2 regions of the Kitasatospora sp. NPDC089509 genome follow, and region 2 is predicted to be linked to the other one. Evidence: riboswitches for the same ligand, from Rfam matches in the RefSeq annotation. Region 2 holds a riboswitch; the other holds the start of a gene.
What was found. Region 2 has a riboswitch for glycine ahead of gcvT (glycine cleavage system aminomethyltransferase GcvT). Riboswitches for the same ligand answer to the same signal wherever they lie in the genome.
Positions count from the first base shown of each region.

Region 1: it holds a riboswitch for glycine, as region 2 does, so the genes downstream of both, gcvP (aminomethyl-transferring glycine dehydrogenase) here and gcvT (glycine cleavage system aminomethyltransferase GcvT) in region 2, are expected to answer to the same signal.

Region 1 is NZ_JBIVHS010000025.1:129,641-133,817, forward strand. It holds gene gcvP (aminomethyl-transferring glycine dehydrogenase) at 1-1,642, opposite strand, end outside; glycine riboswitch at 1,880-1,983, opposite strand; gene ACIP4P_RS36170 (PRC and DUF2382 domain-containing protein) at 2,207-3,304, shown strand; gene ACIP4P_RS36175 (MFS transporter) at 3,497-4,177, shown strand, end outside.
Region 2 is NZ_JBIVHS010000009.1:298,064-302,240, reverse strand. It holds gene ACIP4P_RS21350 (enhanced serine sensitivity protein SseB C-terminal domain-containing protein) at 97-957, opposite strand; gene ACIP4P_RS21345 (enhanced serine sensitivity protein SseB C-terminal domain-containing protein) at 1,166-1,972, opposite strand; glycine riboswitch at 2,184-2,288, shown strand; gene gcvT (glycine cleavage system aminomethyltransferase GcvT) at 2,533-3,654, shown strand; gene gcvH (glycine cleavage system protein GcvH) at 3,766-4,146, shown strand.

The sequences.
Region 1 (4,177 bases), on a different contig from region 2:
CCTGGTCGACCGGCGCGAAGGGGTGCAGCTGGCCGAACTCCGGCCAGGTGACCGCCTCCATCTCGGTGGTGGCGTTGAGCTTCATGGTGCAGGAGCCCAGCGGGATCATGCCCCGGTCCAGCGCGTAGTCCCGGTCCGACAGGCGGCGCAGGTAGCGCAGCATGGAGGTCTCCGAGCGGTGGCTGTGGAAGACCGGGTGGGTCAGGTACTCGTCCTCGCGCAGCAGCGCGGCCGGCAGCGCGTCGGCGGCCTCGGCGGCCTCGACCGCGGGGACGCCGAACGCGGCCCAGACGCCCGCCAGGTGCTCGCGGGTGGTGGTCTCGTCGGTGGAGACCGAGATCCGGTCCGCGCCGTCCTGGTGCACGTTGATGCCGTTGGCGCGGGCGGCGGCGGCGATCTCGGCGGCGCGGCCCGGGACGACGGCGGTGACGGTGTCGAAGAACTCGCCGTGCAGCAGCTCCACGCCGCCGGCCCGCAGGCCCTCGGCGAGGGCGGCGGCGTAGCGGTGGGTGCGGCGGGCGATGTCGGCCAGGCCGTCCGGGCCGTGGTAGACCGCGTACATCGAGGCCATCACGGCGAGCAGCACCTGGGCGGTGCAGATGTTGCTGGTGGCCTTCTCGCGGCGGATGTGCTGCTCGCGGGTCTGCAGCGCCAGGCGGTAGGCGCGGTTGCCGTCGGCGTCGACGGAGACGCCGACCAGGCGGCCGGGCAGCGAGCGGGCGTACTCGGCGCGCACCGAGAGGTAGCCGGCGTGCGGACCGCCGAAGCCCATCGGCACGCCGAAGCGCTGCGAGGTGCCGCAGGCGATGTCGGCGCCCAGCGAGCCCGGGGACTTGAGCAGGGTCAGCGCCAGCAGGTCGGCGGCGACGGCGACGACCGCGCCCAGCCCGTGGGCCTGCTCGATCACCGGGGCGAGGTCACGGACCACGCCGGTGGCGCCCGGGTACTGCAGCAGCACGCCGAACACGCCGCGCTCGGCGATCTCGGCCGGGATGCCCTCGGACAGGTCGGCGACGACCACCTCGACACCGGTCGGCACGGCACGGGTGTTGATCACCGCGACGGTCTGCGGCAGGGTCTCGACGTCGACCAGGAAGACGCCGCCCTTGACCTTGGTGACGCGACGGGCCAGCGCCATCGCCTCGGCGGCCGCGGTGCCCTCGTCCAGCAGCGAGGAGCCGGAGGTCGGCAGACCGGTCAGGTCGGAGACCAGGGTCTGGAAGTTGAGCAGCGCCTCCAGGCGGCCCTGCGAGATCTCCGGCTGGTACGGGGTGTACGCGGTGTACCAGGCCGGGTTCTCCATGACGTTGCGCAGGATCACCGGCGGGGTGAAGGTGCCGTAGTAGCCCAGGCCGATCATCGGCTGGAGCACCTGGTTGCGGGCGGCGAGCTCGCGCAGCTCGGCGAGGACCTGCGCCTCGCTGCGACCGGCGGGCAGGTCGAGGGCGGTGATGGAGCGGATGGCCTCGGGAACGGCGGTGGCGGCGAGCTCGTCCAGCGAGCCGTAGCCGACCGAGGCCAGCATCTTCTCCTGCGCGGCGGCGTCGGGGCCGATGTGGCGGTTCTCGAAGGGGCTGGCCAGCTCAAGCTCGGTGAGGGTCGAGGCGCCGGTGGGGCGTCCCGCGTTCGGCTGGGCGTTCATGGTGGTCGAGGCCTCCTGGTCACGGACCGGCTGGGGTACGCTCGCCGGCCGGCCAACGCCGCTGCGGACAGCGGACCGACCTGGGCGGGCGGACCCGAAAGGCCTCCCCCTCTGTCATCGGGACCTGAGAGCTTCGCCCGCACGGCGCGCTGTGGCGCACCGTCGGCTTGCACCGTCGGTGAGGGTGGTGGCCGTCGGCTCCCGCGCCGACGGTCCTGCCCTGCTTTCCAGAGTGACCTATCCCGCACGGTACGGATGCCTGAGAGATTCCGGGGAGGAGTTGCTCCTTCGGCGCCTCGACCAGCGGTTTTCACTGCCGAGGACTCTCCCGAGCGGGCTCGGCGGTCGGGGCCCAGGGTACCAGCGGGAGGCCTTCCGATCACGGGTGCGTCGGGTCACTTCGGGTCTACGCGCGTCCCCCGGACGGCTCAGCGCGAACCCGTCCGGCCGCACCCCGCTCGCGCCCGTCCGTTTCATGCCTTTTGGTGTGAAGTGGCGGACGGAACGGGTGCTCCGGCCGCCTTTCCTGCGGGAGTTCCGCAGCCGCAGCGCTTGGAGGAAAGAGTGCAGACCGACATCGACCCCCGGGACCTCATCGGCCACAAGGCGGTCGACCGCAACGGAGACAAGATCGGCACGGTCGACGAGGTGTACCTGGACGACGCCACCGGGCAGCCGGAGTGGGCGGCCGTCCGGACCGGCATCTTCGGCCGGGACGCCTTCGTCCCGCTCACCACGAGCGAGTTCTCCGGCGACGAGCTCCGGGTGCCGTACGACAAGTCGCTGGTCAAGGACTCGCCGGACTTCGGCGTCGGCCAGCACCTGTCGCCCGCCCAGGAGCTCCAGCTCTACCGCTACTACGGCCTCGACACCCCGGTGGACGGCCGCCCGTCCGCCGACCGGACCGGCCGGGACGAGCGGCCCGACCTCGACTTCGGCACCACCTCGGCCGCCGCGGCCGCCAAACCGCTGGCCCTCCACTCCCCCGGGACCGGCCCGACCATGACGACGACCACCAGCTCGAACACCAGCACCTACACCACCCCGGAGGCCCCCGTGCGGACCCTCAGCACCCCCGCGCCGACGGTCGCCGGCCCGGCGATCACCGAGGCCGCCGCCCCGGTCGTCGAGACCAAGCCCCGGCCCGCCCCGACCGAGGCCGCCCCCGCACCGAACGGCACCGCCGCCGCCTCGGCCCCCAACGGCCCGATCGAGATCACCTGCCGCGAGGAGCGCCTGGACATCACCACCGAGTGGCACGTCCTGGGCACCGCGAAGCTGCGCAAGTACGTGACCAGCGAGCAGGTCGAGCGCCGCGTCCCGGTGGTCCGCGAGCGGGTCCGGGTGGAGCGGATGCCGGTCAGCGACGCCGAGCGCGCCTCGCTCAGCGAGAAGGAGATCGCCGAGGCGGTCGAGGAGGTCACCCTCCGTGAGGAGCGGCCGGTGGTCCGCAAGTACCTCGCCCCGATCGAGCGGGTCCGCCTGGTGGTCGAGCGCTACACCGCGGAGGAGGTGGTCCGGGACGAGCTGCGCCGCGAGCACGTCGAGGTGCACGACGACACCCCCGCCGCCGACGCCCCGGCCGAGCCGGCCGAGCCGACCGCCCACACCACCCACGTGGCCGACGGCTCCCGCCCGGCCGCCCTGCGCCCGCTGGCCTGATCACCCCCGCGTTCCCGAGGGCCCCGGACTCCGGTCCGGGGCCCTCCGCGTGCCCGACCACCCGTCACCCCCGCGGTACGCCAAGCGGAACCTTCGCCTTTGCCAAATCTTAACCACTCGATATTTGACACTCTGAAGTATCTCCCGGCAAAGTTACTTCAGTTCATTCACTATGTACGGAAGGAAGCAACCGTGAGTGAGGCACCACAGCCCACCACCGCGGCCGAGAAGCAGCGCAACGCCCGGGTCCTGCCGGCCCTCATCCTGGCGATGCTGTCGTTCAGCGTGGTGCAGACCGCGGTCGTTCCGATCCTGCCGTCGCTGGCCAAGGAACTGGACGTCTCCGGGTCCAACATCACCTGGCTGATGACCGCCAACCTGCTGTCCGCGGCCGTGCTGACTCCCCTGCTGGGCCGCTTCGGCGACCTCCGGGGCCGCAAGCCCATGCTGCTGATCTCGCTGGCCGGTCTGGTCGCCGGTTCGGCCCTGGCGGTCAGCACCCACTCCTTCACCTGGCTGATCGTCGCCCGTGTCCTCCAGGGCGCCGGCGGTGGCGTGATGCCGCTGGCGATCAGCATCGTCCGTGACGAGCTGCCCAAGCAGAAGGTGACCGGCGGCGTCGCCGCCATCAGCGCCTCGATGGGCGTCGGCTCCGGCCTCGGCCTGGTCGCCACCGGCCTGCTGCTGGAGCACTGGAACTACAAGTCGATCTTCTGGATGGGCCTGGCCTTCGGCCTGCTCGCGGTCGCCCTGGTCGCCTTCCGGGTGCCGTCCGACCCTGTCATCGACAAGGAGGGCGGCGCCGACCCGCTCGGTGCCGTCACCCTGGCCGCCTGGCTCTCCGCGCTGCTGGTCGCGGTCAGCCAGGGCAAC
Region 2 (4,177 bases):
GTTGGAAAATTCGTCCGGAAAGCATCGAAGCCGACCTGATGGCGAATCAAGTCGGCTCCATGCCAAAGGTTTTATCGAGTCCCGGGGTTTCGCCGATCAGCGGCCCGGGTATCCGGGCCACGGCCGCTGGGGCTGCTGCCCCCAACCCGGCGCGGGCGGCTGGGTGCCGTACGGGGCGTACCCCGACATCGGCTGACCGGGCCCCGGCTGACCGGGCAGCGACTGCCCCGGGTACGACGGCGAGACCTGCGGGTACGGACCGGACGCCGGCCGCCCCGCCTCCCGGTCGAAGAACGGCCGCGCGTTGGCGCGCATCCACAGCGCCACCGGGTCGTACTCGTCCGCCATCGCCACCGTGGACACCGCGAGCCCCTCCGGGGCCACCGCGATCGCCCGCTGCATCAGCGCCCGCACCGCCTCCACGGCCGGCGGCGAACTCTCGTACAGGTCCAGGCCGATCGCCAGGTACGGCTCCCCCACCGCCGGCCGCACCCAGGCCCGGCGCAGCGCCCGCACCGCGCGCACCTCACCGGCCTGCCGCTCCAGCAGCGCGAAGAACTGCTGGGCGTTCACCTGCGGCTCGCTCAGCTGCAACGGACCGGCCGGCAGCCGGTCCAGGCCCGCCGCGATCCGCCGCAGGTCCGCCCACGGCACCCCGACCCCGCCGCCCGGGGCGTGCGGGTTCAGCCACAGGCCCCAGCGGGTGCGGTACAGCGAAGCGGCGATCTCCGGCCCGGAGATGACCTCGTGGGCCCGCGCCCAGCCCGAGGCCGCCAGCTGCTCGGGCGAGGTCACGGCCGGCGCGTAGCCGTGGCCGCTGATCTCCATGTTCCCGTACTGCGCGTCCGGACTGCCCGGGGTGCCGTGCCAGAGCAGCATCCAGACCCGGCCCTCGGCCAGCGCGTGCAGCAGCCGCTCGTACGCGTCGAAGCGCTCCGGCGCGACCTCGCGCAGCACCTGCTCCAACGCGCCCGGATCCGCTCCCGGGCGCCCGGTCGGAGCCTGGCCCCAGGGCCCCGGCACCCCGCCCGCTCCCGTTCCCGCACTCATGCGCCCACCTCGCCGCGCCTCTTTCCTGAACCCGCCGGCCCGTCAGCCGCCTGCACGCACCCTATGGCGCGGCACCGGCCACCGCCACGGCGACGTGCCTGTGATGGAACCCCGCTCACACCCGCGAGTAGAAGGGCATGACCTGGGTGAGCAGCCACTCGACCACCGGGTCGTCGACGAGGTCGAGCAGTACGAGGTGGACGCCGCCCGGCAGCGGCGCGGTTCCCAACGCCCGCCCGAGCGCCTCGTTCACCGCACCCGGGTCGGCCGGGGCCGCCGGGTCCAGCTGGACGCCCACGAACATCACCGTCGGCTCGCCCTCGACGCTGGCCAGCGCCCGACGTGCGGTCAACACCCCGGGGAGGGCCGACAGTTCCGCCCGGCAGGCGGCCAGGAAGTGCTCTGGATCCTCGCCCGGCACCGGCTCGCGCAGCGCCACCCGGCCGCCGGCCGGCGCCCCGGGCGCGTTCTCGGTGTGCTCCCAGCGGTCGTCCCGCGGGCCGCGGCGCAGCTCGGCCACGCCCTGCGGCGGCACCGGGATGCCCACCGCCGCCTCGGGGTTGACCGCGATCCCCACCCCCAGCGGCAGCCCGCGGGCGAACTCCCAGGCCGGGGCGACCGCGAAGGCCATCCCGGGCGCCTGCTGGAGGAACACCTCCTGCGAGGAGAACACCGGCACGTACGGGGCCCCGGCCAGCTCGACGGTCGGCAGGTCCAGTCCCTGCCCGCCCGGGTCGCCCCCGGCCGGCAGCGGGATCCACACCTGGCTGCGGGCCAGCACCTCGATCACCCGCGGCGTCGCCCCCGGGTCCCCCAGCGCGGCGGTCAGCACCTGCTCCAGCTCGTTCGCCGGCCACGCACCGCCCGTCGGCGCCGCCTCCGGCCCGCCCCACCCCTGCTGCTGCTCCACCGGGTACCCCATGCGCCGCGATCCGCCCTCGTGCAAGGTCGGCCGCCCACTGCTGCGCCGACGCGGAGAAGTTTAGGGCTCGTGTTCGCCTGCCTGTCCGGTCCCGGTGCCCTCCTCCCCTGTATGTGACCGGGTCCCCTCTCCCCTAGTGCGCGCGGACGTGCCATGATGTGCGCGTCCGACGGCATGCGCCGCGGGCCCCCACAACTCCACACCGGCCGCTCGAACCCGCGCGGGAGAGCCCGGAGTGCCCCTCAGGAGGCACAGCCGGCGCCGAAGGAGCAAGTCCTCCCCGGAATCTCTCAGGCCCCCCTACCGCGCGGGTTAGGCACATCTGGAAAGCGGCGCACGGCCCGGTCGTGCGCCCACCCACGGTGCAAGCCGCCGTCCCGTCCCCGATGCTGGAACCAGCTGGTGCTGGTCACAGCCGAGGGCGGACGGCGGTGAAGCTCTCAGGTCCGACGACAGATGGGGAGACCCACGCCGCCGCATGCCCGCGCGCAGGGTCGGCCCCGAACGGGCCCGGTCCGGCGCGTGCACCCCTGAGTGCCCCGACCGAGGAGTTCCTGGCCATGTCGTCCCTCCGCCTGACCGCGCTCGACGCGCTGCACCGCGCCCTCGGCGCGACCATGACCGACTTCGCCGGCTGGGACATGCCGCTGCGTTACGGCAGCGAGCGCGAGGAGCACCTCGCCGTCCGCACCAGGGCCGGTCTGTTCGACCTCTCGCACATGGGCGAGATCACCGTCACCGGCCCGCAGGCCGGCGAGATGCTGGACCACGCGCTGGTCGGCTTCGTCTCCGCGCTCGGCGAGCTGCGCGCCCGCTACACCATGATCTGCGCCGAGGACGGCGGCATCCTGGACGACCTGATCGTCTACCGCCTGCGCGAGGACGCCTTCCTGGTCGTCGCCAACGCCTCCAACGCCCAGCTGGTCCTGGACGAGCTGATCGCCCGCGCCAAGGGCTTCGACGCCGTCGTCACGGACGACCGCGACACCTACGCGCTGATCGCCGTGCAGGGCCCGGAGGCCACCGCGATCCTGACCGAGACCACCGACGCCGACCTGCCCGGTCTGAAGTACTACGCGATCCTCCCGGCCACGGTGGCCGGCCAGGACGTGCTGCTGGCCCGGACGGGCTACACCGGCGAGGACGGCTTCGAGATCTTCTGCGCCCCGGCCGACGCCGAGTCGGTCTGGCAGGCGCTGACGGCGGCCGGCGAGGGCCGCGGCCTGGTCCCGTGCGGCCTGTCCTGCCGCGACACGCTGCGCCTGGAGGCGGGCATGCCGCTGTACGGGCACGAGCTGTCGACCGACCTGACCCCGTTCGACGCCGGCCTGGGCCGGGTCGTCCGTTTCGACAAGACCACCAACGAGGGCGCCTTCGTCGGCCGCAAGGCGCTGGAGCAGGCCGCCGCCGCGGCCGAGACCAACCCGCCGAAGGTGCTGGTCGGCCTGGTCTCCGAGGGCAAGCGGGTGCCGCGCGCCGAGTACACCGTGGTCTCCACCGAGGGTGCCCCGATCGGCCGGATCACCTCCGGCGCGCCGTCCCCGACGCTGGGCAAGCCGATCGCGATGGCCTACGTGGACGCGGCCCACGCCACCCCGGGCGGCACCGTCGCGGTGGACGTGCGCGGCAAGCACGAGCCGGTCCAGGTCGTGGCGCTGCCGTTCTACAAGCGCGCCCGCTGACCCACCGCCGAGGCCGTCCCGGCCCCGCCGTTTTCCCATCGACGCACGTCGGAGCCGTCCGTGCGGCGGCCCGCTGCGTCGTACCCGCTTCCCATCCTGGAGAATGACGCCATGAGCAACCCCCAGCACCTGCAGTACACCAAGGAGCACGAGTGGCTGACGGCCGCCGAGGACGGTGTCTCGACGATCGGCATCACCAAGCACGCCGCCGACGCGCTCGGTGACATCGTCTACGTGCAGCTGCCCGAGGTCGGCGACGCGGTGACCGCCGGTGAGACCTGCGGCGAGCTGGAGTCCACCAAGTCGGTCAGCGACCTGTACTCCCCGGTGACCGGCGAGGTCGTCGAGGTCAACCAGGACGTCCTGGACGACAACGCCCTGGTCAACAGCGCCCCGTTCGAGGGCGGCTGGCTGTTCAAGGTGCGGGTCGAGTCGACCGACGAGCTGCTCAGCGCCGACCAGTACAACGCGCTCACCCACGCCGAGGGCTGAGTCGCCCCAGGGGGCGGTCCGCCGCAGGCCG